DNA from 3 places in the Nonomuraea sp. NPDC052116 genome. Region 3 is predicted to be linked to each of the others. Evidence: riboswitches for the same ligand, from Rfam matches in the RefSeq annotation. Region 3 holds a riboswitch; each other region holds the start of a gene.
The links. Region 3 has a riboswitch for thiamine pyrophosphate ahead of AB0L65_RS52755 (cytosine permease). Riboswitches for the same ligand answer to the same signal wherever they lie in the genome.
Positions count from the first base shown of each region.

Region 1: it holds a riboswitch for thiamine pyrophosphate, as region 3 does, so the genes downstream of both, thiO (glycine oxidase ThiO) here and AB0L65_RS52755 (cytosine permease) in region 3, are expected to answer to the same signal.
Region 2: it holds a riboswitch for thiamine pyrophosphate, as region 3 does, so the genes downstream of both, AB0L65_RS48380 (hypothetical protein) here and AB0L65_RS52755 (cytosine permease) in region 3, are expected to answer to the same signal.

Region 1 is NZ_JBFAWA010000016.1:124,880-135,262, forward strand. Features, by position in the region: gene AB0L65_RS29175 (glycerate kinase) at 1-889, shown strand, start outside; gene allB (allantoinase AllB) at 890-2,194, shown strand; gene alc (allantoicase) at 2,197-3,147, shown strand; gene pknB (Stk1 family PASTA domain-containing Ser/Thr kinase) at 3,294-5,198, opposite strand; gene AB0L65_RS29195 (thiazole synthase) at 5,419-6,174, opposite strand; gene thiS (sulfur carrier protein ThiS) at 6,167-6,367, opposite strand; gene thiO (glycine oxidase ThiO) at 6,364-7,479, opposite strand; TPP riboswitch at 7,469-7,586, opposite strand; gene AB0L65_RS29210 (FAD-dependent oxidoreductase) at 7,640-8,809, shown strand; gene AB0L65_RS29215 (Rv2175c family DNA-binding protein) at 8,840-9,214, shown strand; gene thiE (thiamine phosphate synthase) at 9,192-9,830, shown strand; gene AB0L65_RS29225 (polyprenyl synthetase family protein) at 9,999-10,383, opposite strand, start outside.
Region 2 is NZ_JBFAWA010000036.1:138,171-148,553, reverse strand. Features, by position in the region: gene AB0L65_RS48385 (hypothetical protein) at 380-895, shown strand; TPP riboswitch at 1,196-1,340, shown strand; gene AB0L65_RS48380 (hypothetical protein) at 1,741-2,463, shown strand; gene AB0L65_RS48375 (alpha/beta hydrolase) at 2,566-3,429, shown strand; gene AB0L65_RS48370 (CBS domain-containing protein) at 3,715-4,149, opposite strand; gene AB0L65_RS48365 (DUF1918 domain-containing protein) at 4,270-4,464, opposite strand; gene AB0L65_RS48360 (archease) at 4,554-4,955, opposite strand; gene AB0L65_RS48355 (RtcB family protein) at 4,959-6,362, opposite strand; gene AB0L65_RS48350 (HAD-IC family P-type ATPase) at 6,963-7,820, shown strand; gene AB0L65_RS48345 (hypothetical protein) at 7,882-8,223, shown strand; gene AB0L65_RS48340 (TetR/AcrR family transcriptional regulator) at 8,216-8,710, shown strand; gene AB0L65_RS48335 (lectin) at 9,127-10,335, shown strand.
Region 3 is NZ_JBFAWA010000043.1:63,814-74,196, reverse strand. Features, by position in the region: gene AB0L65_RS52780 (GPP34 family phosphoprotein) at 1-189, opposite strand, end outside; gene AB0L65_RS52775 (TenA family protein) at 213-818, shown strand; gene AB0L65_RS52770 (DNA-formamidopyrimidine glycosylase family protein) at 865-1,743, shown strand; gene AB0L65_RS52765 (helix-turn-helix domain-containing protein) at 1,764-2,159, shown strand; gene AB0L65_RS52760 (rhodanese-like domain-containing protein) at 2,156-2,479, shown strand; TPP riboswitch at 2,535-2,650, shown strand; gene AB0L65_RS52755 (cytosine permease) at 2,641-3,972, shown strand; gene AB0L65_RS52750 (methylated-DNA--[protein]-cysteine S-methyltransferase) at 3,941-4,510, opposite strand; gene AB0L65_RS52745 (PAS domain-containing sensor histidine kinase) at 4,604-6,448, shown strand; gene AB0L65_RS52740 (ATP-binding protein) at 6,625-7,056, shown strand; gene yidC (membrane protein insertase YidC) at 7,040-7,681, opposite strand; gene AB0L65_RS52730 (DUF6412 domain-containing protein) at 7,759-7,959, opposite strand; gene AB0L65_RS52725 (hypothetical protein) at 7,956-8,129, opposite strand; gene AB0L65_RS52720 (response regulator transcription factor) at 8,225-8,923, shown strand; gene AB0L65_RS52715 (HAMP domain-containing sensor histidine kinase) at 8,923-10,026, shown strand; gene AB0L65_RS52710 (hypothetical protein) at 10,216-10,383, opposite strand, start outside.

The sequences.
Region 1 (10,383 bases), on a different contig from region 3:
CGCGGACGCCGTGCGCCGGGGCGCCAAGCGCGTGGTCCTGGGGCTGGGCGGGAGCGCCTGCACCGACGGCGGAGCGGGCATGGCGCAGGCGCTCGGCGCGCGCCTGCTGGACGCCGACGGCGGCGACCTCCCCCGGGGCGGGGCCGCGCTGAAGGAGCTCGCCCGGATCGACCTGTCGGGGTTCGTGGACGTCTCCGGTGTGGAGTTCGTGGTGGCCAGTGATGTGGACAACCCGCTCCTCGGCCCGCACGGCGCCGCCGCCGTCTACGGGCCCCAGAAGGGCGCCACCCCGGACGACGTCAAGACGCTGGAGGCCGGTCTGACCCGGCTGGCCGCCGTCGCGACCGCCACTCACGGGCTGATGGGCGCGCCGGAGCGCAGGAGCTCGCGACGAGAGAGCGAGGGACGAGCCAACGAGGAGCGAAGCGGGCGCGACCATGAGCACGAGCACGACGACACGCCGCGCGCGATGGGCGTGGCGGGCGCGCCGGGGGCGGGGGCGGCCGGCGGGGTGGGGTTCGCCGCGCTGGCGTTCCTGCACGCCGAGATCCGGCCCGGCATCGGCTACCTGCTCGACCTGCTCGGGTTCGGCGAGCTGGTCAAGGACGCGCGGCTGGTGATCACCGGCGAGGGGTCGCTCGATGAGCAGTCCCTGCGCGGCAAGGCCCCCGTCGGGGTGGCGCGGGCCGCGGCCGAGGCGGGCGTCCCCGTGGTGGCCGTCTGCGGGCGCCGTACGCTCACCGACGACGAGCTGCGGGCCGCCGGCATCGAGGCCGCCTACGCCCTCACCGACCTCGAACCCGACCCCGAACGCTGCATGGCCGAGGCCGGGCCCCTGCTCGAACGCCTGGCCGCACGGCTGGCAGCCGTCCATCTCCAAGAGGACTAGATGATCGATCTGGTGATCCGATCCCGCCGCACCGTCACCCCCGAGGGGGAGCGGGCGGCGGCGGTGGCCGTGCGGGGCGAGAAGATCGCGGGCCTGTACGACTACGACGCCCCGCTCGACGCCGCCGAGGACATCGACCTGCGCGACCTGGCCCTGCTCCCCGGCCTGGTCGACACCCACGTGCACGTCAACGAACCGGGGCGGACGCACTGGGAGGGGTTCGGCTCGGCGACCAGGGCGGCCGCCGCCGGAGGCGTCACCACGATCCTCGACATGCCGCTCAACTCCCTCCCGCCCACCGTGAACGTGGCCGCCTTCGAGGCCAAGCTGCGGGCCGCCGAGGGGCAGTGCCACGTGGACGTGGGCTTCTGGGGCGGGGCCGTGCCGGGCAACGTCAAGGACCTCGCCCCCCTGCGCGAGCGCGGGGTCTTCGGGTTCAAGTGCTTCATGTCGCCGTCGGGGGTGGAGGAGTTCCCGCCGCTTGGCGACTCCGAGCTGCGGGAGGCGCTGACCGAGGTGGCCGCGGTCGGCGGGGTGATGGTGGTGCACGCCGAGGACCCGGCGCTGCTCGGGGAGCCGGCCGGGCCGACGTACCGGGAGTTCCTGGAGTCGCGGCCGGGGGAGTCGGAGCGCAGCGCCGTCGCGCGGGTGGTGGGGCTGGCGGCGCGGACCGGCGCCCGGGTGCACATCCTGCACGTCTCCAGCGCCTCCTGCCTGGAGGTGCTGGAGTCGGCTCAGGCCGAGGGTGTGGCGGTCACGGCGGAGACGTGCCCCCACTACCTGACGCTGGCGGCCGAGCAGGTGCCCGAGGGGGCGACCGCGTACAAGTGCTGCCCGCCCATCCGCTCCGAGGCCAACCGCGACCTGCTGTGGGACGGGCTGGCCAGGGGCGTGCTGAGCTGCGTCGTGTCCGACCACTCGCCCTCGCCCGCCGACCTCAAGGTGCCCGACTTCGCCGCCGCCTGGGGCGGCATCGCCTCACTCCAGCTCGGGCTGCCCGCGGTCTGGACGGAGGCGTCGCGGAGGGGGTACGGGCTGGGGGACGTGGTGCGCTGGATGTCGGCCAATCCGGCGGCGATGGCCGACATTCCCGGAAAAGGCGGGATAAAGCCCGGTAATGATGCCGATTTGGTGGCATTCGACCCGGCCGCCGACAACGCGGTGGACGCCGCGCGCCTGCACCACAAGAACCCGGTCACCCCGTATCACGGCCGGGTGCTCAAGGGCGCCGTACTGACCACCTGGCTGCGCGGGCGGCCCGTGGACGACGTGCCGCACGGACGATTCCTGTTGGGAGAGCAGTAGATTTGCCAGGTTTCAGCACCCTGCCGGACCTCGCCCTGCGCACGCTCGGCGGATCGGTCGTGGCGGCCAGCGACGAGTCGTTCGCCGAGAAGGAGAGCCTGATCCGGCCGGGGCGGCCCGGCTTCCAGGCGGAGACGTTCGGGAGCAAGGGGCAGGTCTACGACGGGTGGGAGACCCGCCGGCGCCGCTCGCCCGGCCACGACTGGGCCCTGGTACGGCTCGGCGTCCCCGGCGTGATCCGCGGCGTGGTGATCGACACGTCCTGGTTCAAGGGCAACTACCCGCCCCACGCCCGCGTCGAGGCCGCCTCGGTCGAGGGCCACCCCTCCCCGGCCGAGCTCGAGGCCGCTCCGTGGACGGAGATCGTGCCCCGGGCCGAGCTCACCGGCGACAGCGAGCACCACTTCGCCGTCACCGACGAGCGCCGGTTCACCCACGTGCGGCTGAGCATCTTCCCCGACGGCGGCGTCGCGCGCCTCCGGGTGCACGGGGAGGCCCGGCCCGACCTGTCCGTGTACGACGGGCTCGGCCTCGACCTGGCCGCGCTCGCGAACGGCGCGCTGGTCACCGCCTGCTCCAACGAGTTCTACTCGGCCCCCAACAACGCCATCGCCCCCGGCCTGGCCCGCCACCAGGCGGAGGGCTGGGAGACCGCCCGCCGCCGCGGCGACGGGAACGACTGGCTGGTCATCCGGCTGGCCGGGCGCGGCGTGATCGGTCTGGCCGAGATTGACACCACGAACCTGCTGTTCAACGCGCCGGGCGCGGTCTCGCTGACGGGCCTGGACGGTGACCGGGAGGTGGAGCTCCTCCCGAGGACGCGCCTGCAGCCCGACACCCCGCACCGCTTCCGCCTGGCCCACCCTGACCCGGTCACGCACGTACGGGTGGACATCTACCCGGACGGCGGCCTGGCCCGCGTCCGCCTCCACGGCCACCTCGCCACGCCCTGACCAACCCGCGTCCGCCTCGCCAACCCCAGGCCGTGGCGGCCGCCCAAGCCTCAGCGCCGCCTCACCCGTGCGACGGCTCTCTGTCGACGGCTCTCTGTCGGCGGCGCGGGCGTTCCGGCGATCGCCCGTGCGCCGCCGAAGGGACCTCACTGCCAGAGGACGACCGTGGCCCCCTGCGGCCGCTCGCTGTTGGGCAACGGCCGCTGGAACTGGACCACCCCGCGGTTGCCCAGCCGCTGCACCCGCACCTTGAACCCCAGCGCCTCTAACTCCGCCTTGGCGTCCCTGACCTCCTTGCCGATCACCGCCGGCACCAGGGCGAACTGCTGGTCGTCGCGGGCCTCGTCGTCCCTGTCGCCGTTGAACCAGTCCCAGAAGTCCGTCTGGCACCGGGCCACCGTGACCATGACCTGCGCGCCCTTGTCCACCTCGGACTTCGCCTTGGGCGTCTGCGCGATGACCGTGCACGGCTCGGCGTCGTCGTCGACCTCGTTGACCTGCACCTGGAAGCCCAGACCGCCGAGATATTGGGCGGCCTCGTCCTTGGGCATGCTGTTGACGTCGGGCATCACCATGCCGGCGCTGACGTAGATGTCGACCTTGGCGCCCTCCCGCACCTTCTCGCCGACCTGCGGCGAGGTGCGGATGACCTTGTCGCGCTCGACCTCCTGGTTGGCCAGCCGCTTGACGACGCCCACGGTCAGCCCGGCATCGGCGATCTTGGCCCGGGCCTGATCGCCGGTCATGCCCTCGGTGTTGGGCACGGCGACGCGCTTGGGCCCGAGCGAGGGGACCAGCGTGATCGTGGTGCCCTTCTCCACCTCGGTGGCGGCCGCCGGGTCGGTGCTGAGGACCAGGCCCGCGGCCATCTTCTCGTTGTTGACGCCGTCGGCCTCCTGGACCTTGAAACCGGCCGCGGCGGCGCTGCTCTTGGCCAGCGCCAGGTTCTTGCCGACCAGGTCGGGGACGGTGACCATCTCGGGCTGCGCGAAGTACCAGCCGGTCAGCCCGACCGCGACCACCATCACCCCGGCGAGCAGCACCAGGAACCAGTTGGGCTTGAACCCCGCCCGCTGCCGCTGCGGCGGCACCTCCGCCCGCGGCTGGATCAGGGTGTGGGCGGGGGCGGGCTGGGGCATCGAGGCGGCGCCGGAGGCGTTGAAGACCTGCGTCCGGGCGTGGGAGGCCGGCGGGTTGGTCAGGCGCGGCAGCATCCGGTGCGCGTCGACGGCGGCCACGAGCATCGCGGTCGCGTCGGCGGGGCGCTGGTCCGGCTCGCGGGCCGTGGCCTGGGTCACCAGCGTGTCGATCAGCGGCGGCACGTCGGCGAACACCGAGGACGGCGCGGGCACGGTGTCGTGGACGTGCCGGTAGGCCACCGACATGGGCGTCGCGCCGTCGTACGGCTGCTGGCCGGTGACCAGCTCGAACAGCATGATGCCCGCGGCGTAGACGTCGCTGCGCACGTCGGCGGCGCCGGTGGTGACCTGTTCGGGCGCCATGTAGCCGATGGTGCCGATCATCACGCCGGTGCGGGTCTGGTTGGTGGCCTCGATGGCCCGGGCCAGGCCGAAGTCGACGACCTTGACCCGGCCGTCGTCGGTCATCAGGACGTTTTCCGGCTTCACGTCGCGGTGGACCATCCCGGCCTGGTGGGCCGCGCCGAGGGCGGCGAGCACCGGGATCATGATCTCGAGCGCCTCGCGGGCGGGCAGTCTGCCGCGCTCGCGCAGGATGTCGCGCAGCGTCTTGCCGGGCACGTACTCCATCGACAGGTAGACGACGTCGTTGTCCGTGCCCTGGTCGAAGACGTGCACCACGTTGGGGTGTGAGAGGCGGGCAACCGACTTGGCCTCGCCGATGAACCTGCGCACGAACGCGGGGTCCTCGGCCAGTGAGCCGTGCATGACCTTCAGCGCCACCGTCCGGTCCAGGCGGACGTCCAGCGCGAGGTAGACGGTCGCCATACCGCCCCGGGCGATCCGGCTCTCGATGCGGTAGCGCCCATCGAGGAGCCGCCCGACCAGGGGGTCCGCAGTCGTCGTATCCACCCCGCTGAGTTTACGGGCGTTTTGCCACTGGGAGGGCCTCACCGCCCGAAACCGATGCTGAGACGTTCCCGTTGGAACGTCCCAGCTCCTCACGCGTCACTCGGGTCGGCGAGTCACCGGCACTCGGGTCGGCGAGTCACCGGCACCCGGGCCGGGGCGTCGTCGGCATCCGGGCCGGGGAGTCGTCGGCATCCGGGGGAGGAGGTCGTCGGCGCTCCGGTCAGGGAGTCATCGGTGAGGAGGCCTCGGCGTAGCGCCTGCGCGGGATGCGGCCCGCCAGCCGCGCCAGCCGTCCCGCCTCCACGGCCTGCTTCATGGCGACCGCCATGAGATCGGGCCGCTGCGCCCTGGTGACCGCCGTGGCCAGCATCACGGCGGCGCAGCCCAGCTCCATCGCCAGCGCGGCGTCGCTGGCCGTGCCGATGCCCGCGTCGAGCACCACCGGCACGGACACGGCCTCCACGATCAGCTCGATGCTGTGCGGGTTGCGGATGCCGAGCCCCGAGCCGATCGGCCCGCCCAGCGGCATGACGGCCGAGCAGCCCGCCTGCTCCAGCCGCCGCGCCAGCGCGGGGTCGTCCCCGATGTACGGCAGCACCACGAACCCGTCGGCCACCAGCCGCTCGGCCGCGTCGAACGTCTCGATCGGGTCGGGCAGCAGGGTCCGCTCGTCGGAGATGACCTCGACCTTGATCCAGTTGGTGCCGAGGGCCTCCCTGGCCAGCCGCGCCGTCAGCACGGCCTCGCCCGCCGTGAAGCAGCCCGCGGTGTTGGGGAGCACCTTGATGTCCCGCTTGCGCAGCACATCCAGGACCGAGCCGCGGGCGTTCGGGTCGAGCCGCCGGATCGCCACCGTGGTCAGCTCGGTGCCGGACGCGGCCAGCGCCTGGTCGAGCACGTCGAGCGAGGGCGCGCCGCCGGTGCCCATGATGAGCCGGGAGGAGAAGCTCTCCCCGGCGATGATCAGATCATCCACCTTGCACCGCCGTCAGAACCTCCACCCGGTCACGGTCGCTGAGCGCCGTCGTCTCCCACGAGCTCCGCGTGACCACCTCGTCGTTGACGGCCACGGCCACTCCGGTGGTGGCCGTGGTCAATGTGCGTACGGCCTGCGCCACGGTCGTGCCGTCGGCCACCTCGTGCGAGGCCCCGTTGATCATCACAATCATGAAATATCCCGAAATCTCCCGGGCGAGCACATGGCCGCGAGCTCGCCCTCCTCGCCCAGCAAAATGTCCGCCGTGAGCGGCGCCAGGAGCACGCCGCCCCGGTGATGGCCGGTGGCCAGCGCCAGCCCCGGGGTGCCGCTGGGGCCGATGAGCGGCAGGTTGTCCGGCGTGCCCGGCCGCAGCCCGGCCACCACGTCGGAGACCTCCAGCTCCGTGATGCCCGGCACCAGCTCCCTGGCGTCGCGCAGCAGCTCGTAGAGCCCGCCCGCGGTCACCCTGGTGTCGAAGCCCATCTCCTCCTGTGTGGCCCCGACCACCAGCTCGCCGTCGCCCCGGGGGACGAGGTAGACCGGTGTGCCGAGCACGGTGCCGCGGACGCACCGGGTGAGCAGCGGCTGCGGCGAACGCAACCGCATGATCTGCCCCTTGACCGGCCGGACCGGCACCTCGGCCAGCCCGGCGCTCCACGCCCCGGCCGCCAGGATCACCCGCTCCGCCCGCAGCTCGGCTCGCCGGTCGTCGCCGCCGGGCGGCTCCAGGCGTACCCCTGTGACCCGGCCGCCGTCGCACAGCAGCTCGCCGACGCGCGCCCGTACGAGCTGGACTCCCCGCCGGTCGAGCGCGGCGAGCAGCGCCGCCGTCACGCGGCGCGGGTCCACCCAGGAGTCGCCGACGGCCAGCAGCCCGCCCCGCACCGAGGGGGCCAGCATGGGCTCCAGGCGGCGGCACTCGCGCCCGGTCAGCCGCCGGACGGGCAGCTCCAGCTTCTCCAGGTACGCGGCCAGCTCGTCCAGCGCGGCCAGGTCGTCCGCCCCGAACGCCACGTCGAGCGTCCCCTCGGAGCGCAGGTCCAGGGCCTCGGGGCCGGCCAGCCCCGCGTCGGCGGCCAGCTCGGCGGCGAAGGCGGGCCAGCGGCGCAGCGACGCCACACCGAGCCGCAGCAGCGGCACCTCCGTGTAGGTGACCTCGCTGACCGGCGCCAGCATCCCCGCCGCCGCGTGCGAGGCCCCCGAGGCGGGGGCCGGGTCCACCAGGGTGACGGGCCGCCCTTCGCGGGCCAGCCGCCAGGCCAGCGAGAGACCGACGACCCCGCCGCCCACGATCACATCCATCCGCGCTCCCTTCGCCGGCATGATCCGGATCAGGTGTCTTGCGGTCGAAGGCCCGATGGCAGCCTTCCTCTCAGCCCGGTCACGGCCGGACTCCCGCGCGTCTTACGCCCCCAGCCTACGGCCTCGCTGCGACGCCCGGACACCGGCCCACGTTAGGGTCATGAACGTGAACGAAGTCGTGGTGGTGGGAGCGGGTCTGGCCGGAGTGCGCACCGTGGAGGCGCTGCGCGCACAGGGGTTCGGCGGGCGGATCACGCTGGTCGGCGAGGAACGGCATCGCCCCTACGACCGTCCACCCCTGTCCAAGGCCGTGCTGTTCGGCGACGCCGACACCAGCTACGTCGACACCGACCTGGCCTCGCTCGACGTGGTGTTCCAGCCGGGGGTCAGCGCCAAGGCGCTGCGCGAGGGGGTCGTGGAGACCACCGAGGGCGAGCTCGGCTACGACGGGCTGGTCATCGCCACCGGCGCCGAGCCGATCAGGCTGCCCGGCGACGGCCCGCAACACGTGCTGCGCACGCTCGACGACGCTCACGAGCTCAGGGCCATGCTCGTCCCCGGCGCCCGTGTCTCGATCATCGGCGCCGGCTGGATCGGCGCGGAGGTGGCCACCGCCGCCCGCCGCGCCGGGTGCGCGGTGACCGTGATCGAGGCCGGCCCGGCGCCGCTCGCGACGGCCGTCGGCGCCGAGATCGGGGCCCGCACCGAGCGCTGGTACGACGGCATCGACCTGCGGCTCGACACCATGGTCGACTCCGTGGACGAGGGCGGCGTGCGGCTGGTGGGCGGCGAGTTCGTGGACGCCCACGTGGTGGTCACGGGCATCGGCGTGCGCCCGGCCGTCGAATGGCTCACCGGCGCCGACATCGACCTCCACAACGGCGTCGTCGTGGACGAGCACCTGCGCGCCTCCCTCCCGAACACGGTCGCCGTCGGCGACTGCGCCGCCTGGTGGTCGCGCCGCTGGCAGACCAGGCTCAGGGTCGAGCACTGGGACACCGCGCTCAACGCCCCCGAGGTGGCCGCCGCGAGCCTGCTGGGCGAGGACGTCGCGTACGATCCCGTTCCGTACTTCTGGTCGGAACAGTTCGGGCACATGGTGCAATACGCCGGTCATCATTTGGCAGGCGAGCGCCTGATCTACCGGGGCGAGCCGGAGGGCAAGTGGTCGGCCGTCTGGCTCACGGCCGACGACGCCCTCGCCGCGGTGCTCGCCGTGGACCGGCCGCGAGACCTCGTACAGGGGCGCAGAATCATCGGCGCGGGACACCGTCTCGACGCGGAACGCCTGGTAGATCCAGAAGTCTCTCTACGGGATTGTGTTGTTTGAGCAAGCACGGCATGTGGTAGTTGTGGTTTCGTGACGCTTTCTGTTGCACAGATCGACCGGGAGACCGACCAACTCGTCGACGAGTGGCTCACGCTCCCCGAAGTGGCCTCGCGCCTAGACCTTTCGATCGGGCGGGCCAAGCAACTCCTCAAGGACCACAAGCTGCTCGGCGTACGCCGGGGGGGCGGCGGGCCACAGGTGCCCGCTGTGTTCCTCGATGGAAAGGACGTGATGAAGGGCCTGCCCGGCACGCTGACCGTGTTGCTGGACGCCGGCTACGACGATGTCGAGTCGCTGCGCTGGCTCTTCACCCCTGACGAGTCCCTGCCCGGATCGCCCATCGAGGCGATCAAGGCCGGCCGTCACACTGAGGTCAAGCGGCGTGCCCAAGCCCTCGGTTTCTGAAGCCCGCCTCTATCTCTGCACCGACGGCCGCCGCGACCGCGGCGACCTGGCGGAGTTCCTCGACTCGGTGCTGGCCGGCGGCGTGGACATCATCCAACTGCGGGAGAAGGGTCTGGAGGCCCGCGAAGAACTCGCGCTCCTCGAAGTCTTCCGCGACGCCTGCGACCGGCACGGCAGACTGCTGGCCGTCAACGACCGGGCGGACGTCGCCTACGCCGCCCGGTCCGACGTGCTCCACCTGGGGCAGGACGACCTTCCTGTGACGGTCGCGCGAGAGATACTCGGCGACGACATCGTCATCGGACGGTCCACCCACTCCGTGGCCGAGGCTTCCGCCGCGGCAGCGGAGCCGGGCGTCGACTACTTCTGCTGCGGCCCCATCTGGCCCACGCCCACCAAGCCCGGCCGCCCGGCCCCCGGCCCGCCGCTGCTCCGGCACGCGGCGGCGCTGGAGACGTCGCGGCCGTGGTTCGGGATCGGCGGCATCGACCTCGCGAACCTGGACGAGGTGATGTCGTACGGCGTGCGCCGCGTGGTGGTCGTACGCGCGATCACGGACGCGGAGGACCCGGGCGCGGCGGCGGCGGAGTTCGCCAAGCGCCTGTCCTCCGCCTGACCGGCAAGCCCCTGACCGGCAAGCCCCTGACCGCGGCGGCCACCTGACCGCAGGAGGCCGCCCGGCCGTACGGGGCCCTGTGACCCACGAGGCGCCCGCCACCACACGGGCGCCTCCGAGTCGGCGGCCGGGCCCAAGGTGGCGATCCCCTGCCCAGGACAGGTCAGGTCAGGTCTTGCGGGAGGTGGCGGCGATGGCCAGCTCCGTCAGAGCCGCGCGGGCCTCCACCGTGATCGGCGCCTCGTCCAGCGCGGACAGCGCGTCCCCCAGATAGTCGCCGATCAGGTCCTCGCACTCCTGCAGCGCACCCGTCTCGTCGATGATCTGCCGCAGCGTCTCCACCCCGTGCTCGTCCAGCCCGGGATCCCCCAGCAGTTGCCGGACGGTATCCGCCGCACCCGGGGACGCGGCCGCCAGCGTGCGGGCCACGAGCATCGTCCGCTTGCCCTCCCGCAGGTCGTCGCCGGCGGGCTTGCCCGTCTGCGCCGGGTCGCCGAACACCCCCAGGATGTCGTCACGCAGCTGGAACGCGATCCCGACCCGCGTGCCGTAA
Region 2 (10,383 bases), on a different contig from region 3:
GACGATCACCACAGCAACCTGGCGATCTTCAAACAACCTCACGTGCGGAAAACGGGGCTAGCCGTTGAGGACGTCGTACGGGCCCTCTGCCCGAAGCGTGGCAAAACCACGGCAAAGAGCCTCAAGGCTGGCCGTTCATCCGGAGTCGTCCGCCTTCGGTGAGCCGAGGCCAGATCTCCCTTGTGAACAGGAGGTCCAAGGGCCCGCTGAGGTCGGGTCATATGCCCCTGTCGTGAACCGTTGCCTCCGCCGGAGGCTGAAGGATAGGGGGAGGTGCGTGATGAGGCGCGCGAGTCAGTGGGTGATGCTTCGAGTGCGCCGGTACTGGCTGGGACGGAATCCGCTGCGTCGTCGTTCCGATCGGCTGGAAGCGGCAGGTGTGGCCGTCACGTTGATTCTGCTGCTGTTCAGCGTCTGGCCGGCCGTCGTCGTGGGGCGGTCGGTCTATGAGAGAGGCCTGCAGGCCGAGCGAGCCGGCCAGGGCATCCGCCAGTCGGTGACGGCGACTCTGGCCCGGGACGCGCCGTACACCCTTCCTGCCGGAGGTGGCGAGGATGGCGCGGAGCCGGGATCACACGCTCCCGCGCGGTGGATGGCTCCGTCCGGTCACTGGAAGACGGGCGAGGTGGCCGTGCCCGCGGGCACCAGAGCGGGCACGTCGGTAAAGGTGTGGATCGACGGTCGCGGCGAGTTGACCACTTCTCCGACGAGCCACGCGGAAACGCTGACGGGCGCCACGGTCGCGGCCTTCCTGGTCGTCGTGGGATCGGCGGCTGCACTGTCGTTGGCCTTCCGGGCCTTCAGAGGGTTGCTCGACAGAGGGCGGTACGCGGCGTGGGACGCCTCCTGGGCGGAGGCGTGCGCGCGGTGGCGCCGCCGCAAACCTGATGGGTAGCCCGTTACATCTCACACGGCGTACAGCGAGAGCCGAAGATCAGGCCCTTGGCGTACTGGACGAGGGCATGGCTGACCGATCCGAAGAACGCGCTGACGTACGGCGATCCCGCTCGAGATCGGAGAGAACGACGTGGAAGTCCTCTCCAGAAAGCCCAGATCGGCGGGTGCCTTACCGTCCCTGAGGCGTTCCCGGCCGACCCGAGCTTGGGCCGCGGTGCCAGGGCCATTGGTCCTCAAAGAGAAGGACTTTCGTCCCTGGCGAGACGAACCGGACGGCGGGAGGTTAGTTTTAGGCCTGTGAGACGAGCGAGGGAGTCCGACCTGAGAGCCTCGAAGGAGGATCAATGGAAGGGCTGAGAGGTCGGAAAGCCGAAAGACCGACCGGCGACCCCTAGCCACCTGATCCGGACCATACCGGCGAAGGGAGAGCGCCTCACAGGTCTTTGTCGTGTGCAGCCCGGGGAACTCTCACCAGCGGGTCCATCAAGCAAAGCGACGGCCCCCGAACGTGTTCAGTCGGCTCGGACACGTGGCCGTACGACGGCGACCGGGCAGGATGTGTAGCGCAGGACACCGTGGCTGACCGTGCCGAGCATGGCTGAGCGGATCACCCCCTGGAAGTCTCGCACAGCGCCGCGATGGGATTTCCACGGAAGCCCGTCCCCTCCGAGTACTCACATGCGGCTTGAGCTGCGTAGATGGGGTTTACGGCAGGCGCAGAGGGGTAGGTTATGCCGGCCCAAGAGCGGCGGAGAATCATGCTGTATGCCCTCGTAGATCTGCGGCATGCTGATTTTCCCCGGCCGCTGATTAACGAGACGTCGTAATCCATGCGGGGATGGGATGAACGACCTGCTGAATCATGTCCTCACGGCCCACGGTGGTTTGGAGCGCTGGTCGCAGATCGGTGAACTGAGCGTTGATGCGCAATTCCACGGCCCCTTCTGGAAAGTCAGAGGGTTCTCGGATGAGCCTTTTCATGCGAAGCTCACCGCCGAGACGCGTCAGGAGTGGATACGGTTCTCTCCTTGGGCGGCCCCAGACCAGGATATGATCTTCGATCGCAGTGAGGACCGGGTCTCGCTGGTAGCGGAGGACGGCGGCACCCTGGAGAGCCGGACCGGAATCCGCTCCACTTACGGCGGGTACGACCTGACATCGCCGTGGGAGTCCCTTCAGGTGGGCTACTTCCTCGGGTACGCCATGTGGAACTACCTGACCACGCCATTCCTCTTCACATATCCGGGGATGGAGTCGCGCGAGGGGGCGCGGTGGGAGGAGAGCGGTGAGACGTGGCGGCGGCTGCACGTCAAGTACCCCGACAGCATTGCCTCGCACAGTTCGGAGCAGACCTACTACTTCGCTGAAAACGGTATGCTCCGACGCCTCGACTACAACGTGGATGTGAATGTCGGCGTTGCCGTTGCTCAGTACGTCGGCGAACACAAGGATTTTCACGGAATCATGTTCCCGACTCGACGGCGAGTCCATCGGAGGAATCCGGATAATTCCGCTTCGGAGAGTTGGTCGATCGGGATCGAGATTGAAAATGTCACCATGAGCTGAATCACCTGGAAATGGCGATCCGTGGAATCGGTACCAGTCAGATGGCGATCGGCTTGTCAACGTGGCGTCAGGGGTGCGTCGCGTGCTCCTGGAAGGCCTGACATGTCCACACTTTATGCAAATACTCCCATCCAGTATGTTGAGGTCGAAGGCACGCGCCTCGCGTACCGGGAGTTCGGGGACCGCACCGGCGTGCCGCTCGTCCTGTTCAGTCGTTTCGTCGGCAGCATCGATGACTGGGATCCCGTGGTCATCGAGCGACTCGCCGCCCAACGCCACGTCATCGTCTTCGACAACGCGGGCGTCGGATTCTCCGACGGCAAGGTCGGGGCTGATATCGCGGAGATGGCCGGCACGGCGATTCGCCTCATTGAAGAGCTCGGCATCTCCCAGGCGGACCTGCTGGGATTCTTGATGGGTGGCTACATCGCGGAACGCCTGACGCTCACGCGGCCGGACCTCGTGCGCTACCTGATCCTTGTCGGCACGGGCGCAGGCGCCGGCGAAGGAGCGGTGCTCCAGAGCCCCGAGGTCGAGGAGTGGACCAAGATGGCCCGCAGCCCGCAGGAGACGTACGAGGCGATGTGGTTCAGCAGTTCCGAAACCGGCAAGGCCGCCACCGCGAACTACCTGGGGCGCATCTACACGCCTGAGCGACCCGAGCGAGCCGACGTCACCGACGAGGCCGGGGTCGCGCTCCGCAAGGCGGTCAACGACTGGTGGGCCGGCAAGGGCTCGACACTGGGCGAACTGCACAACATCAAGCAGCCCACGCTCATCGTCAGCGGCGTCCGGGACGCGATGGTCCCGACGCCGAACTCGTTCCTGATGGCCCAGAAGATCACCAACGCACAGCTCATCATCTACCCCGACTCGGGCCACGGCTCACTGTTCCAGTACCCGGAAGTCTTCTCGCGGGCGGTGCTCGACTTCATCGCAACCCAGGAAAGCGGCGGCCTTCGCTGACCGCGACCGATCTGCCGGCCGACCGCGCGGCACAGCACGGGCTGCCGGCCATCACAGGCAGGAAGCACGCGACCCTCGTGCCGACCGAGGCCGATTTCGGCCCAGTCACACAAGCACGTCGCCACCTCATCGCCGACCGCCTCGACATCACCGGCGCCCGCTGGGGCCTTGCTGGAGCCGAAGCCATTCTGAAGCTCCGCGCCGGCGTTGCCCTGGGCCTCGGCGACGGCATCGGCCAGTGCACGGCTGGCCGTCCCGCTGGCAGCGGGGTATCAGGCCGGCGTGTCAGTCGAGTGCGTAAACGCGATGAACGAACTCGGCAAGCTTGTTGTCGGGCAGTTCTTTCGCGAGATCGGCCTCGCTGATGATGCCGGCAAGGCGGTGACTTTCGATCACGGGCAGGCGCTTGACGTGGTTCTGCTCCATCTTGAACAGCGCCTCCTCGATGCTGGCATCGGCGTCCACCCATACCAGCCCACGAGCCAGCTCCCCGGCGGTGGTCTCGTCGATGTCCCCGCCGTGTGCGCAGCACTGGACCACGATGTCCCGGTCAGTGATGATGCCCTTGAGCCGGTCGTCGTCCCCGCAGATGGGCAGCGCGCCGACGCTGAGATCGCACATCATCTGCGAGGCGACGCGCAAACTCTCGTGTTCGCCGATGCACTGGACTCCCTCGTGCATCACGTCCCGGGCTTTCACTCCGGTTTCGCCTATATCCATCGCTCGCCTCCCCAACAGGGTACGAAGCGCTCTCATCTGCCCCTACCCGTGCTGGTCCGAGCATGGGCAGGCGGGCCGCCGGAAGATGTAAAAAATCGTTCGACGAACTCTTTGGGTGTCTCATGCGTTCACGTGCTCGACCCTCGCATCGGGTCCTGGGAACACCAGGGTGTCGTGCTCTGAGTCGAACCAGTGCACCATGTAGGGCGGCGAGCCGTCCGTGTGCTCCACCTCGGTGATGACGCCGATCCGGCGCGGATCACTCTCGTGACGGCCCTCGATGACCAGCTTGTCTCCAACGACAGCCTTCATCATGCACCTCCGTTGGTCCTCTCCCCTCAAGGACGCTCTTCCCACATTCGGCATGCCGACTCCGGAGGCAGGACCCGAGCGCCGGCCGGCGGTCACACGTCAAGGGTGACCGTGCACATCCATTGGTCCCCGCGCTGCTCGAAAGCCAGCCGGTGCAGGGTGACCGCCTTGGGAACCGCCCCGGTCTGCGCCATCGTCTCGACCTCCGCCGTCGCCAGCAGCAGCCCGTCCTCCTCCGGCGTGGCGCGGATGGGCACCTGACCGGTGGTGTCCATCCGGTAGATCACCTCATCGAGCGCGGCGACGAGCCGATCTTCCGGGCTGCCCGGCGCGAGGCGCACGCGCTGCTCGGCGCACGCGACCCCACCTGCCATGTCCAGGAAGCTGTCGCCCATGGCGAGGATCGCCTCGGCGATGCACTCCATGACCGTCGGAGCCCAGGCCTGGATGCGGGTGTCGGCCGTGTGCGGCAGCGTACGATGCCCGCGGGTCATCTCTCACCCCTTGACCACGCCCAGCGGCACCAGCCTGGCCACCCTGCGGCACAATCCCGCGCACTCGGCGGTGGTCACCACCTCGTCGACGTCCTTGTACGCGGCCGGGGTCTCCTCGGCCAGGCCGCGCCAGGTGGAGCCACGCACGGCGATGCCGCCGGCCTCGAGCCGGTCGCGCAGTTCACGGCCGCTGATGGAGCGCGCCGCCCGGTGGCGGCTCTGGGTACGGCCCGCGCCGTGGCAGGTGGAATGGAACGCCTCGCCGCCGGAGACGCCGACCAGCACGTACGACGCCGTGCCCATGGTCCCGGGTATCAGCACCGGCTGCCCGACGGCCGCCAGGTCGGCCGCCAGGTCGGCGGGCAGATCTGGATGGCCGGGCGGCAGGGCGAGGGTGGCGCCCTTGCGGTGCACACACAGCAGCCTGCCGTCGTGCTTCTCGATCTTGGCGAGATTGTGCGAGACGTCGTACACCAACTCCAGTTCTGCGCCTGTGACCTCGGCGAACGCGCGCCTCACCGCCTGGCCGAGCAGCTGACGGTTGGCCCGGCCATAGTTGGCGGCAGCGGCCATCGCCCCCAGGTACGCCCGGCCCTCGGGCGAGCCGACCGGCGCGCAGGCGAGCTGCCGATCCGGAACCTTGATGCCATATCGGGGCATGGCCACCTCCATCGCGCGGACGTGGTCGGTGCATATCTGGTGCCCGAGCCCGCGCGATCCGCAGTGGATCATCACGCACACCTGGCCGGCGCGCAGCCCGAAGGCGGCTGCCGCCTTCTCGTCGTAGACCTGGTCGACCGCCTGCACTTCCAGGAAGTGGTTGCCCGAGCCCAGGCTGCCCACCTGACCCTGGCCGCGTTCCATGGCCCGCGTGCTCACGTGAGAGGCATCGGCGTCGGCGACCGCTCCGCGGTCCTCGCAGCGCTCCAGATCGCGGGGGACGCCGTGGCCCTGCTCGACGGCGTAGCGGGCGCCGCCGTACAGGATGTTCTCGAGCCGGGCACGGCCGGGCGACTGCCAGACCGCGTGCCTGCTCGGGCCCCGCGGGATTGTGACGTCGAGGAGATCCATCAGCCGGTCGCGGCGCAGCCCTTCACTGTCCACGTCCGCGGCCAGCAGCCGCACCCCGCAGGAGATGTCGAAGCCGACCCCACCAGGCGAGACGACACCACCCGCTGCCACGTCGGTGGCCGCCACGCCGCCGATCGGGAAGCCGTACCCCCAGTGGAGATCGGGCATCCCGTACGAGGCGCCGACGATCTCCGGCAGGGTAGCCACGTTGATCACCTGCTGGAGTGCCTCGTCTTCAGGCAGCAGTGCGCGGGAGGTGAACACGATTCCGGGCACTCGCATGGCCCCATGCCTGTCGATGCGGAATCGATGGGAGGTCTCCTTGACGAGCTCCATCCGGGCTCCTCATGAGGGTCTCAAGACACAAACCTGTCAGGCCCGCGGAGCGAGTGACTCCCTCGCCCGCCTCGCGGGCAATGTCCATCCTCCCTCCCGCCGGCTGATCCCCTCAGGGGCGAAAGACCTTTAACCCCGGCCCGTTCGGCCCGATCTGGTCGGCGCGGACGGCTCGGTGCGGGCCCCATTGTCGAGGCGGGGCGGCGCCCTGACGCCTCCGCTCCCTCTCGGGCGAGCTGGGGCAGGACCGTTCAGCCTTTGTCTTTGATCGCATAGAGCATGCGTCCCTCTGGCCAGGGCCGGGATGCCGACATCGGTAGAGTCCGCTTTTGCCACCGTGCCACCGGGAAGTGCGGCTGAGGTTCCTGGCGGGATCAGAGCAAGGTGTGTTCTCGATGTGGCCGGCCGTGGCACCACCGCGACGTGAGGGCCGTCAGGTGCTGCCGATGAGGCCGCCTGGCGTGCCCCGGTGCCTGCGCCCAGTGGCTTCTGGCCCGCGCCGCCGAACGCGCCGAGCAACTGGCCAGGGACGGTTATCGAGTCCTGGCGGTCGCGAGCCGCGATCTGCCCGCCGTTCCGGAAACCGCGCCGGAGAGCGGGTTGTCGTTGCTCGGGCTGGTCGCGATTCTGGATCCGCCACGCCCGGCCGCGGCCACCGCGATCATCGCCTGCAAGCAGGCCGGCATCAGGCCGCTCCTCATCACCGGTGATCATCCGGGGACCGCCCGGGCCATCGCCACCGATCTCGGCATCATCAATGCCGGTGATCCCGTCGTGGATCTCCGCGATCCTGGGACGACCGATCATGCGAAGGTCAGCGTGTACGCCCGTGCCACGCCCGGACAGAAGCTCGACATCATCGAGGACCTGCGCGCGCACGGTGAGGCTCTGGCGATGACCGGTGACGGCGTCAACGACGGTCCCGCGCTACGACGCGCCGACATAGGTGTCGCCATGGGCGAACGCGGCACCCAGGTCGCTCGCCAGGCAGCCGACCTCGTACTCGCCGATGACAACCTGGACACCGTCGTCGCGGCCGTCGAGGAGGGCCGCCGCGTCTACGCCAACATCCGCCGCTTCCTGGTCTACGGCCTGTCCGGTGGGGCAGCCGAGATCGCGGTGATGTTGCTGGGACCGTTCGCCGGGCTCGTACTCCCTCTGCTTCCCGCCCAGGTCCTGTGGATCAACCTGCTCACGCACGGGCTGCCCGGCGTGGCCCTCGGCGGCGAACCCGCCATACCGGGAGCCATGGCTGACCCACCGCGGCCGCCCTCGGTTACGCCGCCGTCCGCGTCGACCGGATCCTGCACCCGCCCCGCCCTCAACGGCCCCCCACCCATTGATCACATCACGGTGATCGGCCAGGTGTGCCATGGCCGACGTTCGCTGCTCCTGCTGTCCGGGGCCCAGGATGCTCCGCCGAGATGGCTGACGGCTGCCCGACTCTGGAAAGGCTAACGGTGTTAGCTTATGCTCTTGGTATCAGCTAACACCGTTAGCCGTTGCGAGGGGAGACGTCATGAGCGTTGAGGCCATGCGGGGCCGGGGATGGGGCGCGTGGGTGCGCTGGGCGGGGTGGGTGCTGCTCGCCGGATTCCTCGGAGCGTTCGCCGTGTTCGAGTCGGCGAAGTACGGGCTGCCGACCGCGGCGGCGGCGGTGTCGTTCTTCCTGCTGCCGGATCTGGCCGGCAAGGTCGCGGGCGGGCGGCGCTGGATCGTCGCGGCCGCGAACTCCGGCTGGATTCCGGTCGTGATCCTGGTCGGCTACTCCCTCTCACCGATCGGCTGGCCGCCGCTGTTCACCGCCGGGCTCGGCTGGGCGACGCGGCTCGTAGTCGGACGGGTGGTGCGGCGTGGTTGAGCGCCGCGAGCAGATCGTCGCGGCCGCGTTGGAGCTGCTGGAGGCCGACGGCCGCGAGGCGATGTCCATGCGGAGCATCGCCGAGCGCGTCGGCGTCCGCGCGCCGTCGCTCTACAAGCACTTTCCCGACAAGGCGGCCGTCGAGCTGGAGCTGACCGTGATCGGGCTGACCGAGATGACCGAGGCGCTCGAGGCCGCCGAGCCCGGGCTGCTGCCCTGCGCACGCGCCTACCGGAGCTTCGCATTGGCGCGGCCGCACCTCTACCGGCTGACAACCGCCAATCCGCTGCCGCGGCTGTTGCTGCCCGAAGGACTCGAGGACCGGGCCGCCGGTCCCATCCTGCGCGCCATGCACGGCCGCGCGGATCTGGCCCGCGCGGTGTGGGCGTTCGCGCACGGGATGGTGATGCTCGAACTCGACGGCCGGTTTCCGCCCGGAGCCGACCTGGAACCCGCCTGGACCGCAGGTTGCACGGCCTTCCAATGAGACATCGGGGGAGACGGCCAGACGTAGGCGAATCGGTTCGATTGGGTGGTCGGCACCCACGAGGCCGGTGCGCTGGTGCGTCCTGGTCGTGTCGCACCGCCACTGGATGAACGTTTCATCAGCTCGCCCGCCGTGACAGTGCGACCGCGCCCGGTCAGCTCTGATCGGCCCGCTTCGGCACGCGGCGGAAGAGAGCGGGCCCTTGACGGATCTTCTCGCGTCATGTTTGCTCCGCCACACCACCACCTCAGCAGGCCGGTGTGGAAGGAGTCCCGGATTGACCAAAGTGATGTTAGCGCTAACAAAGCTATCGGGATCCGCCGCCGGCATGCCGAAGGGGACAGCATCCGACCGTGCCCACCCGGCGACCACTCAGCAGGATGCCATGTCGCCGATCCTCACCGAAGGAGGTCCTCGTGTCCGCAACAGGCAGGCCGGAGCGCAAGGGCATGAGCGCAGACGTTGCTACTCGATTCGACCTGCCCCCTGACCGCCGCGAGGGAGTGAGCGTGCGTACGTGGAGACGATGGTGCGCCGCCGCGCTGATGGCCGTGGCCTTGGTGGTGGCGGGTACGGCGATGGGGGCGGGGGCAGCCGACGCGGAGTCCAACGGCGGGGTGCGGGTCATGCCGCTGGGCGACTCGATCACCGAGGGCACGCAGGTGCCGGGTGGGTACCGGATCGGGTTGTGGCAGCGCCTGGCCGCCGGCCGCTACACGGTCGACTTCGTCGGATCGCAGTTCAACGGGCCGGGCAGCCTGGGTGACCACGATCACGAGGGCCATCCCGGGTGGCGGATCGACCAGATCGACGCGAACATCACCGGCTGGCTGCGTACGTACACACCGCGCACGGTGCTGCTGCACATCGGCACCAACGATGTCCTGCAGAACTACAACGTGGCCGGTGCCCCGCAGCGGCTGTCCACGCTGATCGACCACATCACCACGGCCGTGCCCGACGCGGACGTCCTCGTCGCCACCATCATCCCGCTGTCCAACTCCGGCCAGGAGTCCGCCGCCCGCACCTTCAACGCGGCGATCCCCGGCATCGTCCAGAGCAAGGTGAACAGCGGCAAACGTGTCCACCTGGTCGACATGCACAGCAAGTTGACCACCTCCGACCTGATCGACGGCATCCACCCCACCGCCGGCGGCTACGACAAGATGGCCGCCGCCTGGTACGGCGCGCTTCAATCGGTACCGGGCAGCATCGGCCAGCCGGGGAGCGGCACACCTGGTGCGGGCGCGATCAGGGGTGTGGGGTCGGGCAGGTGCCTTGATGTCTCCGGCGCCTCGCAGGTGAACGGCGCGCAGGCGCAGATCTGGGACTGCAACGGTCAGGCCAACCAGCAGTGGACGTCGACCGCGAGCGGTGAGCTGCGGGTCTACGGCGGCAAGTGTCTGGACGTTTACGGCGCCGGCACCGCCGACGGCGCCAACGTCATCATCTGGGACTGCAACGGCCAGACCAACCAGCAGTGGCGCTTCAACTCCGACGGCACCATCACCGCCGTGGGGGCGAACAAGTGCCTCGACGTGCCGAACTACTCCACCGCCAACGGCGTGAAACTCCAGATCTGGTCCTGCGGCGGCGCCGCCAACCAGCGCTGGACCCGCCCCTGACGCATGACATCCCGGAGATCTCCCCCGACACCCCGGTAGGTAGAGGAA
Region 3 (10,383 bases):
GTCGCCGAGCGGGGACGGGTCCATGACCGTCACCTTCTTGTCCGACAGCTCCAGCCGGCCGTTGACGGCCAGCTCGGCGAGGAGCGCGCCGGCGAGGGCCGGGTCGAGCTGGGTCCCGGCGACGAGCGGCGTGCCCTTCTCGTCGTTGTAGGCGATCAGGAGGAGCTCTTCGGCGATCGTCACAGTCATGCTTCGACACTAACCTCCCAGCCATGACTATCTCGGAGACGTTGCACGCCGTCGGCCGCCCGCTGCTCCGGGCTCAGCTCGAGCACCCGACCGTGGCCGGCATCGCGCGTGGCGACCTGCCCGAGGCGGTGTTCAGGTCGTGGCTGGAGCAGGACTACCTGTTCCTGCTCGACTACGTACGGGTGTTCGCGCGGCTGGCCTGGCAGGCGCCCGACGGGCATCTGGGTGATCTGGTGGACCTGGCGCACACCACGTACCACGACGAGTTGAGCCTGCACAGGTCGTTGTCGGCCGAGTTCGGCGCGGATCTGGAGGGGGCGGTGAAGGGGCCGGCGTGCGCGGCGTACACGGCGTTCCTGCTGGAGTCGGCGGCGTCGTACGGGGAGGGGCTGGCGGCGCTATATCCGTGTATGTGGGGATATTCGAGTCTCGGGCAGATATTGGCGGAAATTTCCCCTGCTGAGTCGAGATATCGGGCGTGGGTGGACACGTACGCGGATCCGGCGTTCGCGGCGCTCACCGCGCGGATCGCGCAGATGATCGACGAGGCCGCGCCGGACCCGGCGCGGGCCGAGGAGCTGTTCGCCGAGGGGATGGCGCACGAGCTGGCCTTCTGGAGCGTGCCGTAGCCGTCCACAGGCTGTGGACGGCCGGACGCGCACGTACCCTGGGGACATGCCGGAACTTCCCGAAGTGGAGTCGCTCACCCATTTCCTGCGCGAACGGGCCGTGGGCCGCACGGTCCTGGGGATCGACGTGGTGGCCTTCCAGGCGCTCAAGACGTTCGACCCGCCGGCGACCGCGCTCGGCGGGCTGACCATCACCGGGGTGTCGAGGCACGGCAAGTTCCTCGACCTCGACTGCGACGGCCTCCACCTGGTCATCCACCTGGCCCGGGCGGGGTGGCTGCGCTGGCGCGACGACCTGTCGGGCGCGAAGCCCGTACGTCCCGGCAAGGGCCCGCTCGCGGTACGGGTCCGGCTGGCGCCCGACGAGGAGGGGCTGGCGCCCGGGTTCGAGCTGACGGAGGCCGGGACGCAGAAGCGCTTGGCCGTCTACGTCACCAAGAACCCGGACGGCGTCCCCGGCATCGCCGCACTCGGCCCCGACCCCCTCGACGGGTCCTTCACCGTCGAGGCGCTCAAGCGCATCGTGGGCGGCAACCGCACCCAGATCAAGGGGCTGCTGCGCGACCAGAAGATCATCGCCGGCATCGGGAACGCCTACTCGGACGAGGTGCTGCACGCGGCCAAGATGTCCCCGTTCAAGATCGCGGCCACGCTGACGGACGCGCAGATCGCCGACCTGCACGAGGCCATCATCACCACCCTGGGGGAGGCGGTGGAGCGGGCGCACGGGCTGGCGGCCAAGGACCTCAAGGCGGAGAAGAAGTCGGGACTGCGGGTCCACAACCGGACCGGGCAGCCGTGCGACGTCTGCGGCGACACGATCCGCGAGGTGTCCTTCGCGGACTCCTCGCTGCAGTACTGCCCCACCTGCCAGACCGGCGGCAAGCCCCTGGCCGACCGCCGGCTGTCCCGCCTTCTCAAGTGAGCTCGACGGAAGAAGGCACTGTGGAACCGCTCGACGACTACGACGTGCGCCAGTGGGACACGCGCGAGGACTGCGAGGTGCGTCAGATCCTCGACCGCATCGCCGACAAGTGGTCGCTGCTCGTGATCGCCCTGCTCGACTGCCAGAGCCTGCGCTTCACCCAGCTCCGCCGCGAGATCGACGGCGTCAGCCAGCGCATGCTCAGCGTGACCCTGCGCCAGCTGGAGCGCGACGGCCTGGTCAGCCGCACGGTCCATCCCGTCGTGCCGCCCAGGGTGGACTACGCGCTCACGCCGCTCGGCCGTACGCTGCACGAGACCATCAAGTCGCTGGTCACCTGGACGGAGACGCACCAGGAGGAGATCGCCGCGGCGCGTGCGGCCTACGACGCCAGGCGCGAGATGATGGAGTCATGACCGTTCCTGAGATCGAGGCCAGTGCCGTTCCGGCAGACGCTTACCTGCTCGACGTCCGTGAGCAGGACGAATGGGTCGCGGGGCACGCCCCGGAGGCCGTGCACATCCCCATGACCCAGATTCAGGGGCGGGTCGACGAGGTGCCCGGCGACCGCACGGTCTACGTCGTCTGCCGGGTGGGCGGCCGGTCCCTGCAGGTCGCGGCCTGGCTCAACCAGCTCGGGCGCGACGCCGTCAACGTCGGCGGCGGCATGCAGTCGTGGGAGTTCGCGAGCCGCCCGATGGTCAGCGAGACCGGGCAGCAGCCGTTCGTGGCGTAAAAAGGCCCCACTGTGGCGGTTTCGTCGTTGCTGAGGCATGATGAGGGCGCCAACTGCAGATTGTCGCGGGAGCTCGGGGTGCGCCGGGCTGAGAGGGCAGCCATAGATCCGCTGCCGACCGCCTGAACCTGTCCGGGTAATGCCGGCGTAGGGAGTGTGCGATGACGCATGTCGTCGACGAAGTTCCGCTGACTCTTGAAGGCAGGCCGCCGAAGACCCTGGGCGTGCTCGATCAGGGCGCGCTCTGGGCGAATCTCGGAGTCAGCCTCCTGGGCTTCTCCGGCGCGTTGCTCCTGCTCAACCCCCTGTCCGACGCTCCCCTCAGCCTGACCGCCGCGCTCCTGGCGACCGTGGTCGGCAGCCTGATCGGCACCGCCATGGTGGGCCTGTCCGCCGTCCCCGGCACCCAGACGGGGCAGCCCGCGATGGTGCTGCTGCGGGGCCTGTTCGGGGCGCGGATCTCGTACGTCCCCACGGTGCTGAACATCGTCCAGATGCTCGGCTGGGCCGCGTTCGAGCTGTGGGTGATCGCCAAGGCGGCCAGCGCGATCTTCGGCGCCGTGCCGTACCAGGTGTGGGTGATCGCGGCGGGGTTGCTGACCACCGCGCTCACGATCTGGCCGCTCGGGTCCGTCAGGCTGCTGCGGCGGTACGTCACCATCGGCGTGATCGTGTCGATGGTGTGGTTCGCCTGGTTCTTCCTCACCAGGGCGCCCGCGCACACCGGCGGGTCCTGGACGGCCTTCGCACCCGCCGTGGACTACGTGATCGCGCTGTCGGTGTCGTGGGTGCCGATGGCGGCCGACTTCGCCCGGCACTCCAGGTCGAGCAGGGCCGCGTTCACCGGCGTCGTCGGCGGCTATACGCTGGCTCAGGTCGCCTGCCTGGGCCTGGGCGTGTTCGCGGTGGCCATGGCGGGGGCCGACAAGGTGGCGGCCGACGGGACGTCGGTGTTCGGCGCGTTCGTGGCGGTGCCGCTGGGCGCGCTGTTCTTCGCGATCCTGGTGCTGCGGGAGACCGACCAGTCGTTCGCCAACGTCTACTCCACCACGGTCTCGCTGCAGAACCTCATGCCGCGGGTGGACCGGCGCGTCTTCTCCATCGCCATCGGCGTGCTGAGCGTCGCGATCGCCCTGGTCGTGGACGTCAACTCGTACGGGGCGTTCCTCGGGGTGATCGGGGCGGTGTTCGTGCCGATGTTCGCGGTGCTGGCCGTGGACTACTTCGTGCTCGGCGGCTCGCGGAGCTGGAACACCGCGGAGAACGCGCCCTCGCGCTGGTCGAGGCTGGTGCCGTGGGCGCTTGGCTTCGTGGCGTACTGGCTGACGACCTCCGCGCCCACGCTCGAGCCATGGGACGGCTTCTGGCAGGGGGTCCGCGACGCCATCGGCTTCACCCGGCAGCCGTGGATGAACGGGGCGCTCGGCGCGGCCGTGGTCGCCGTGCTGGTCACCCTGCTGATCAGCTGGTCGACACGCGCCTTTCGACGTTGAGCAGGTGTTGCTTGGCGGCCGCGCCGCCCGCGTAGTCGCCGAGCGCGCCGTCCTCACGCACCACCCGGTGGCACGGCACGATCACGCACACGGGGTTGGAGGCCAGCGCGTTGCCGATCGCCCGCAGCGCGCGCGGCCTGCCGATGCTCGCGCCGATCTCCTCCAGCGTCGTGGTGGTGCCGTATCGGACCGCCATCGTCTTCTGCAGCACCGTGCGGGCGAAGGACGTCGCCAGCGCCAGGTCGACGGGCGTGGTGAACGCGCGCAGGCGGCCGGAGAAGTAGGCGTCCAGCTCCCTGCGCACCGGGTCGAGCCGGCGCGGATCCGGCCCGATGAACCTGCCCACGTGCCTCGTGAGCAGCTCGTACACGGCGTTTTCCGGCTCGAAGCTGCACGCCGCGATGCCCTTGCCGGTGACCGCGAGCATCAGCCTGCCGACGGCCCCGTCATAGGGGCCGAACGCGATGTCGGGAGGCGCATCACCTCGATAGGTGCTGGAGGTCACGCGCAACAGGGCATCGAGATCGTTGCTCGACATGCCGCCAGCCTCCCGCCGCCGAGAATCACCGTGACCGCAGCGTATCGGACGGATCGCCCGACGCACTCACCACGCCACGTGCACTATGGAGGAGTGGGGGACGAATGGGCCGGTAGTGACGACGAAATAGCTCGCGCTGCCCTCGCCGGTTCGCCCAACGCCGTCGTGGTCGTCGACCGTGATCAGAGCGTACTGGTCTGGAACGAGGCGGCCGAACGGCTGTTCGGGTGGACGGCGGAGGAGATGCTCGGGCGCCGGGCGCCGATCGTGCCGGGCGAGCTGACCGCCGAGCACAACGCCGTGCTCGAACGCGTACGCACCGGCGGCCAGGTCTCGGTCCGCACCAAGCGCCTACGCGACGACGGGACCGTGCTCGACGTGCGCGTCGACATCAGCGCGCTGCGCCTGGGCAGCTCCGTGGCCGGGTACGTCTGCGTGCACCACCTCGCGCGGGCCGACCAGGTGGCCAAGGACCGCATGGCGCGCCGGGCCAGGCTGGTGCGCCGGCTCACCGACGTGGTCGGCGACATCAACTCCGAGCTGGAGCTGTCGGCCGTGCTCGACCGGATCTCGGCCAGCCTCACGGAGCTCACCGGGGCGGACGCGGGCGGGTTCGTGCTGATCGAGGGTGAACGGTTACGGCTGGTCAGCACGTACCAGCTGCCGGAGGCCATCAGGGGCACCACCACGGACCTGCGCACGAGCCTCGTCGACAAGCTCTTACGCACCGGCAAGACCGTCATGCTGGAGTCGAACGGGCTCCAGGACCTGGTCTGGGCCCGGCTGAAGGGGCTGCACACGATCGCACTGGGCCTTGCCGCCGTCGGAGGGCGCCCGTACGGGGCCTTGTACGCGCTGTTCGCCCAGAGCACACCCGGACACCTCGAACTGGAGCTGCTGGAGCTCCTGGCCGGTCACGCGGGCATCGCCGTCGGCAACGCGGTGGCCTACCAGGAGGCGGTGCGGCAGCGGGCGCACGAGCAGGCCGTCTTCGACGCCAGCGCCGACGGCATCGCCGTGCTCGACGGATCGGGACGGGTCGTCCGGTGGAACCCGGCCGCCGCCGAGCTCACCGCGTTCCCGGCCGAGGCCGTCATCGGCGGGCCGCCGCCGTTCCCGCTGCCCAAGCCGGGCGAGAAGGTCACGTTCCAGATGGAGACCGGGCGGTGGCTGGACGTGGTGAGCGCGCAGATCGAGGAGACCGGCGAGGTGGTCATCGACTTCCGCGACGTGACCACGGCCAAGGAGCTCGAGGAGGCCAAGGACCTGTTCCTGGCCACGACCAGCCACGAGCTGCGTACGCCGATCACGATCGTGCGCGGGTTCGCCAGCACGCTCGACCGGCGCTGGGACAAGATGAGCGACCCCGAACGCCGCTCGGCCGTGCACACGATCTCCGAGCGGGCCAGGTCGCTGGGCGAGCTCATGGACCACCTGCTGCTCGGGGCCAGGGCGGGGGCCGACGAGCTCAAGGTGCGGATCGAGGAGTTCGACCTGGCCGAGCGGATCGACGCGGCCACGCTCGGGCTGCCCGCGCTGTCGGACAAGCACCGGGTCGAGGTGGTCATCCAGGACGGGCTGCCGAACGTGCTGGGGGACGCCCTGGCCACGGACATCGTGCTGGGGCAGCTGCTGGAGAACGCGTTCAAGTACTCGCCCAAGGGCGGGCTGATCAGCGTGGAGGCCTGGGCCGAGGCCGACAACGTGGTCGTGGTCGTGGACGATGAAGGGGTCGGTATCGCCCCTACTGACCGAGAGAGGATCTTTGAGAGGTTCGTCCAGGTGGACAGCGGCGACCGGAGACGGTTTGGTGGAGTGGGGCTGGGTCTCTACATAGTCCGCAGCCTCGCCAGGGCCCAAGGCGGAGACGTGAGCGCGCACCCGAGACCCGGAGGCGGCACCCGGATGCGTCTCGAACTGCGAGCGTCGGGGGCCTAGTTTCACTATCGGATCCGACACACCGAGGCGGTAACGAGGTGGTCACAGTTGAGCTGATCTATCGTCCAATGTGTACAAGCTGTGATCGAGATGCGGTTTCTGGGATCGAGTAACGGGGCATTTCGGTCGTACCGGGGAGTGTTCCCGCGGGGGGCACAGGGAACGGGGAGGTGGGTGTGTCAAGCGTGGTGCTGCTGCCGTACGCGCCGTCCAGCGTCGCCGTCGCCCGCCAGCGCCTGAGCACTGAGCTGCAGGACAGCGGGGTTTTTTCGACGGCGATCGATGACGCGGTGCTCGTGGTGAGCGAGCTGCTGAGCAACGCGCTGAGGCACGCGCATCCCCTTCCGTCGGGGATGGTGAGAGTGGCGTGGCTTCGGAGTGACGATCACATCGAAGTGGCGGTGAGCGACGGGGGTGCGGCGACCGAGCCGCGCGCGGGCCGCCCGACCCTGTCGTCGCTCGGGGGCCGGGGGCTCGGCATCGTGGAATACGTGGCGGAGAGCTGGGGGGTCCGGCACGACGGTGACACGACCACGGTGTGGGCCATCCTGCCCGCTCCTCGCGGATCGATGAACGGGCAGGTCACAGCCCTCAGAGAGGCCGGCTAGCCAGCACCGCCCGCTCGGTCGTGGCCCATGCCATGGACACGAGCAGGTAGAGCCCAGCCGCGAGCGGCAGCACCAGCGCGGCGAGCACTGAGCCGTACGGCATCCATGGCAGGAGTCGCTTCAGCCAGTCCGGCTGGTCCTCGGTCACCTTGATGTTCCTGGCGGAGAACCATGCCACCACCGCGACCAGCGCGATGACCAATACAAAGACCAAAACCGGCGCACTGACCAGACCGAAATTGGCCACCGCCCCGGCGACCTGCTGACCCAGCGGAGCGCCGAAAAGGGTATGTCCGGCCAGCGCGGTCGGATGCGTGGCCACCCGGTACATCAGCCACATGAACGGAAACTGCCCCAGCATCGGCAAGAATCCGGCGAACGGCGAAGTGCCTTCCTTGGCGAACAGCGCCGAGGTCTCCTTGGCCAGCCGCTCGGGGTTGCGCGCGTGGCGCTTCTGGAGCTCGCGCAGCTTGGGGGCGAGCCGCTGGCGGAGCTTCATGGTCCGGGACTGGCGGACGTTCAGGGGGAGCAGCAGGAGCCGTACGGCCAGGGTGAACAGCACGATGCCCAGCGCGGCACTGCCCCCGGACATGCTGATGACGAACGTGACAAGAGAATCGATCATGAGCCCTACTTGGAGTGAGATGGGGAAAAGGGCTCACTCGTACGAGTAGCCCCGCTTGACGATGAAGCGGGGCGTGCCTAAGGGGCTCGTGGACGCGAGCGACCGGCCGCGTCAGGGTCGCGCTGCCGCTGGAAGGCCGTACGGCGCGCGTAACTCAGCGGAAAGCTCGGCGGCCCCCCACTGAGGATGGGCAGGAACGTGGCTGCCCACGTGGCCAGCAGCAGGATCGCCAGCATGGTGATCCCGACCAGCCACGGGTCGAACAGGAAGAACGTCAATGCGATCGGGAGGACTTGCCCACCACGGTGACCGCGACGAAGACGAGCAGAGCGATCACCCCGATGATCAAAGCGATCTTGATCAGGCCTACCAGCATCGGCAGCAGGAAATTGAACAGCACGAAGAGACCCAGCAGGGTCCCCAGCACAAGCATCACGACTCTACCCATGACAGCAACCGTACGTCGTCCGGACATGATCCGCGAGGCTTACGAAGCAATGACGTCCCTGACACTTACCTGTTCCCCGGCCGTACCGTGAAGTCGTGAACACGCGCATCCTGGTGGTCGATGATGATCCGACCGTTTCCGAGGTCGTCGCGCGCTATCTGGAGCGCGACGGTCACGAGGTCGAATGCGTCGGCGACGGGGTGGAGGCGCTGCGCAGGGCGCTGGCCCATCCGCCCGACCTCATGGTGCTGGACCTGATGCTGCCCAAGCTCGACGGGCTGCAGGTGTGCAGGAAGCTCAGGGAGCGCTGGCCCGTACCGGTGATCATGCTGACCGCGCTCGGAGAGGAGATCGACCGGGTGGTCGGGCTGGAGACGGGGGCCGACGACTACGTGACCAAGCCGTTCAGCCCGCGGGAGCTCGCGCTGCGCGTGCAGTCGGTGCTGCGGCGGGCGCGGGGGGCGTCCGTCACCGGCGGCACCGGGGTGCTGCGCGACGGGGATCTGGTGGTGGACGTGGGGGCGCACGAGGTTCGGCTGAGGGGGGACGAGGTGATGCTGACGGCGCGGGAGTTCGATCTGCTGGCGCATCTCATGCGCAATCCGCGGCAGGCATTCAGTCGCTCCGCGCTGCTGAACCAGGTGTGGGGGTGGTCGTTCGGCGACTCCTCCACCGTGACCGTGCACGTCAGGCGGCTGCGGGAGAAGATCGAGCCGGATCCGACCGAGCCGCGGAGGATCGTCACGGTGTGGGGGGTCGGATACCGGTATGAGCCGATGGAGGGCGGTTCCTGATGCCGCAGCCCGGTGACCTGCCCATGGTCGTCGCGGTGGCGGCCGGGCTCGGGCTCGTGGCCGCGCTGCTGGGCATCGGGGTGATGTGGCGGCTGCGTACCAGGTCCATCGGGGTGATGATGGCCGTGGTCGTGGTGGTCGCCGTGGCGGCCACGCTGGCCGGGGTCGTGGCGATCATCATGAAGATGATCATCGAGGGTCCCGTCAAGGACTTCGTGCTGAGTGTGGTGGCCGTCGGCGGGCTGGTGGGGCTCGGGGTGGCGTTCGTGCTGGCCAGGCGGGTGGTCGCGGAGAGCCGTCGGCTGGTGGCCGCCGTACGCGACGTGCCGTTCACCGCGCCCCGGGGGCTGCCGGCCGAGCTCCAGACCATCGCGAACACCCTGGAGGAGGCGTACGCGCGGGAACGGGCCCTCGAAGGGGCACGGCGGGAGCTCGTCGCGTGGGTGAGCCACGATCTTCGTACGCCGCTGGCCGGGATGCGGGCCATGGTTGAGGCCCTGGAGGACGGGGTGGTGTCCGACCCGCTCACGGTCGCGCGCTACCACGCCCAGATCAAGCTGGAGGTGGAACGGCTCTCGGGGATGGTGGACGACCTGTTCGAGCTGTCGCGGATCCACGCGGGGGCGCTGCGGCTGTCGCGTTCGCGCATCGGGCTGGCCGACCTCGTGGCCGACACCGTCGCCGGGGCCGAGCCGCTGGCCAGGGCCAAGGGGGTGGTCCTGACGGCCGAGGCGTCGGCGTCCCTGCCGGTGGAGGCCGACGCGGGGGCGTTGGGGCGGGCCCTGCGGAACCTCGTGATCAACGCCATCCGGCACACGCCGTCGGACCGGACTGTGGTGCTGCGGGCCGGGCTGGATGAGGAGGGGATGGCTTGTCTGTCGGTGGCGGACTGTTGCGGGGGGATTCCTGAGGAGGACCTGCCCCGGGTGTTCGAGGTCGCTTTCCGGGGGGAGGCCGCTCGTACGCCTACGGCCGACGGCGGGGCGGGGCTGGGGCTCGCCATCGCGCAGGGGATCGTGGAGGCGCACGACGGGGTGATCGGGGTGGTCAACGACGGGCCGGGGTGCCGGTTCGAGATCCGGCTCCCCCTGGTCGCCGGCTGACCGGCCCCCTCGTTCCTGACCCTGGCTCCTCGGCTGCCTCCTGCTGCACGGTGGCTCGGGCTGCTGCACGGTGGCTCGGGCTGCTGTACGGCGGCTCGGGCGCCCCTGCCACCAGCTTCCTGCCACCTGACGTCAGCCTCCTGACGGCGAGCGCTGGGCGCTCTTGGTACCGGCCTCCTGGTGCGGCCCTCAGGCGCTCTCCGGGAGCTCAGGATCGGCCGGATCCCTCGAGGCGCCGAACGACTCCGACATCGCTCGAAATGTCGGGCAGGGCCAGCGCCACATGCAGCTCCGGCACCGCAGGATCGGATGGGCGGCGTCGCTGGTGATGCCTCCCGCGTCCCTCGGCTGGTGAAG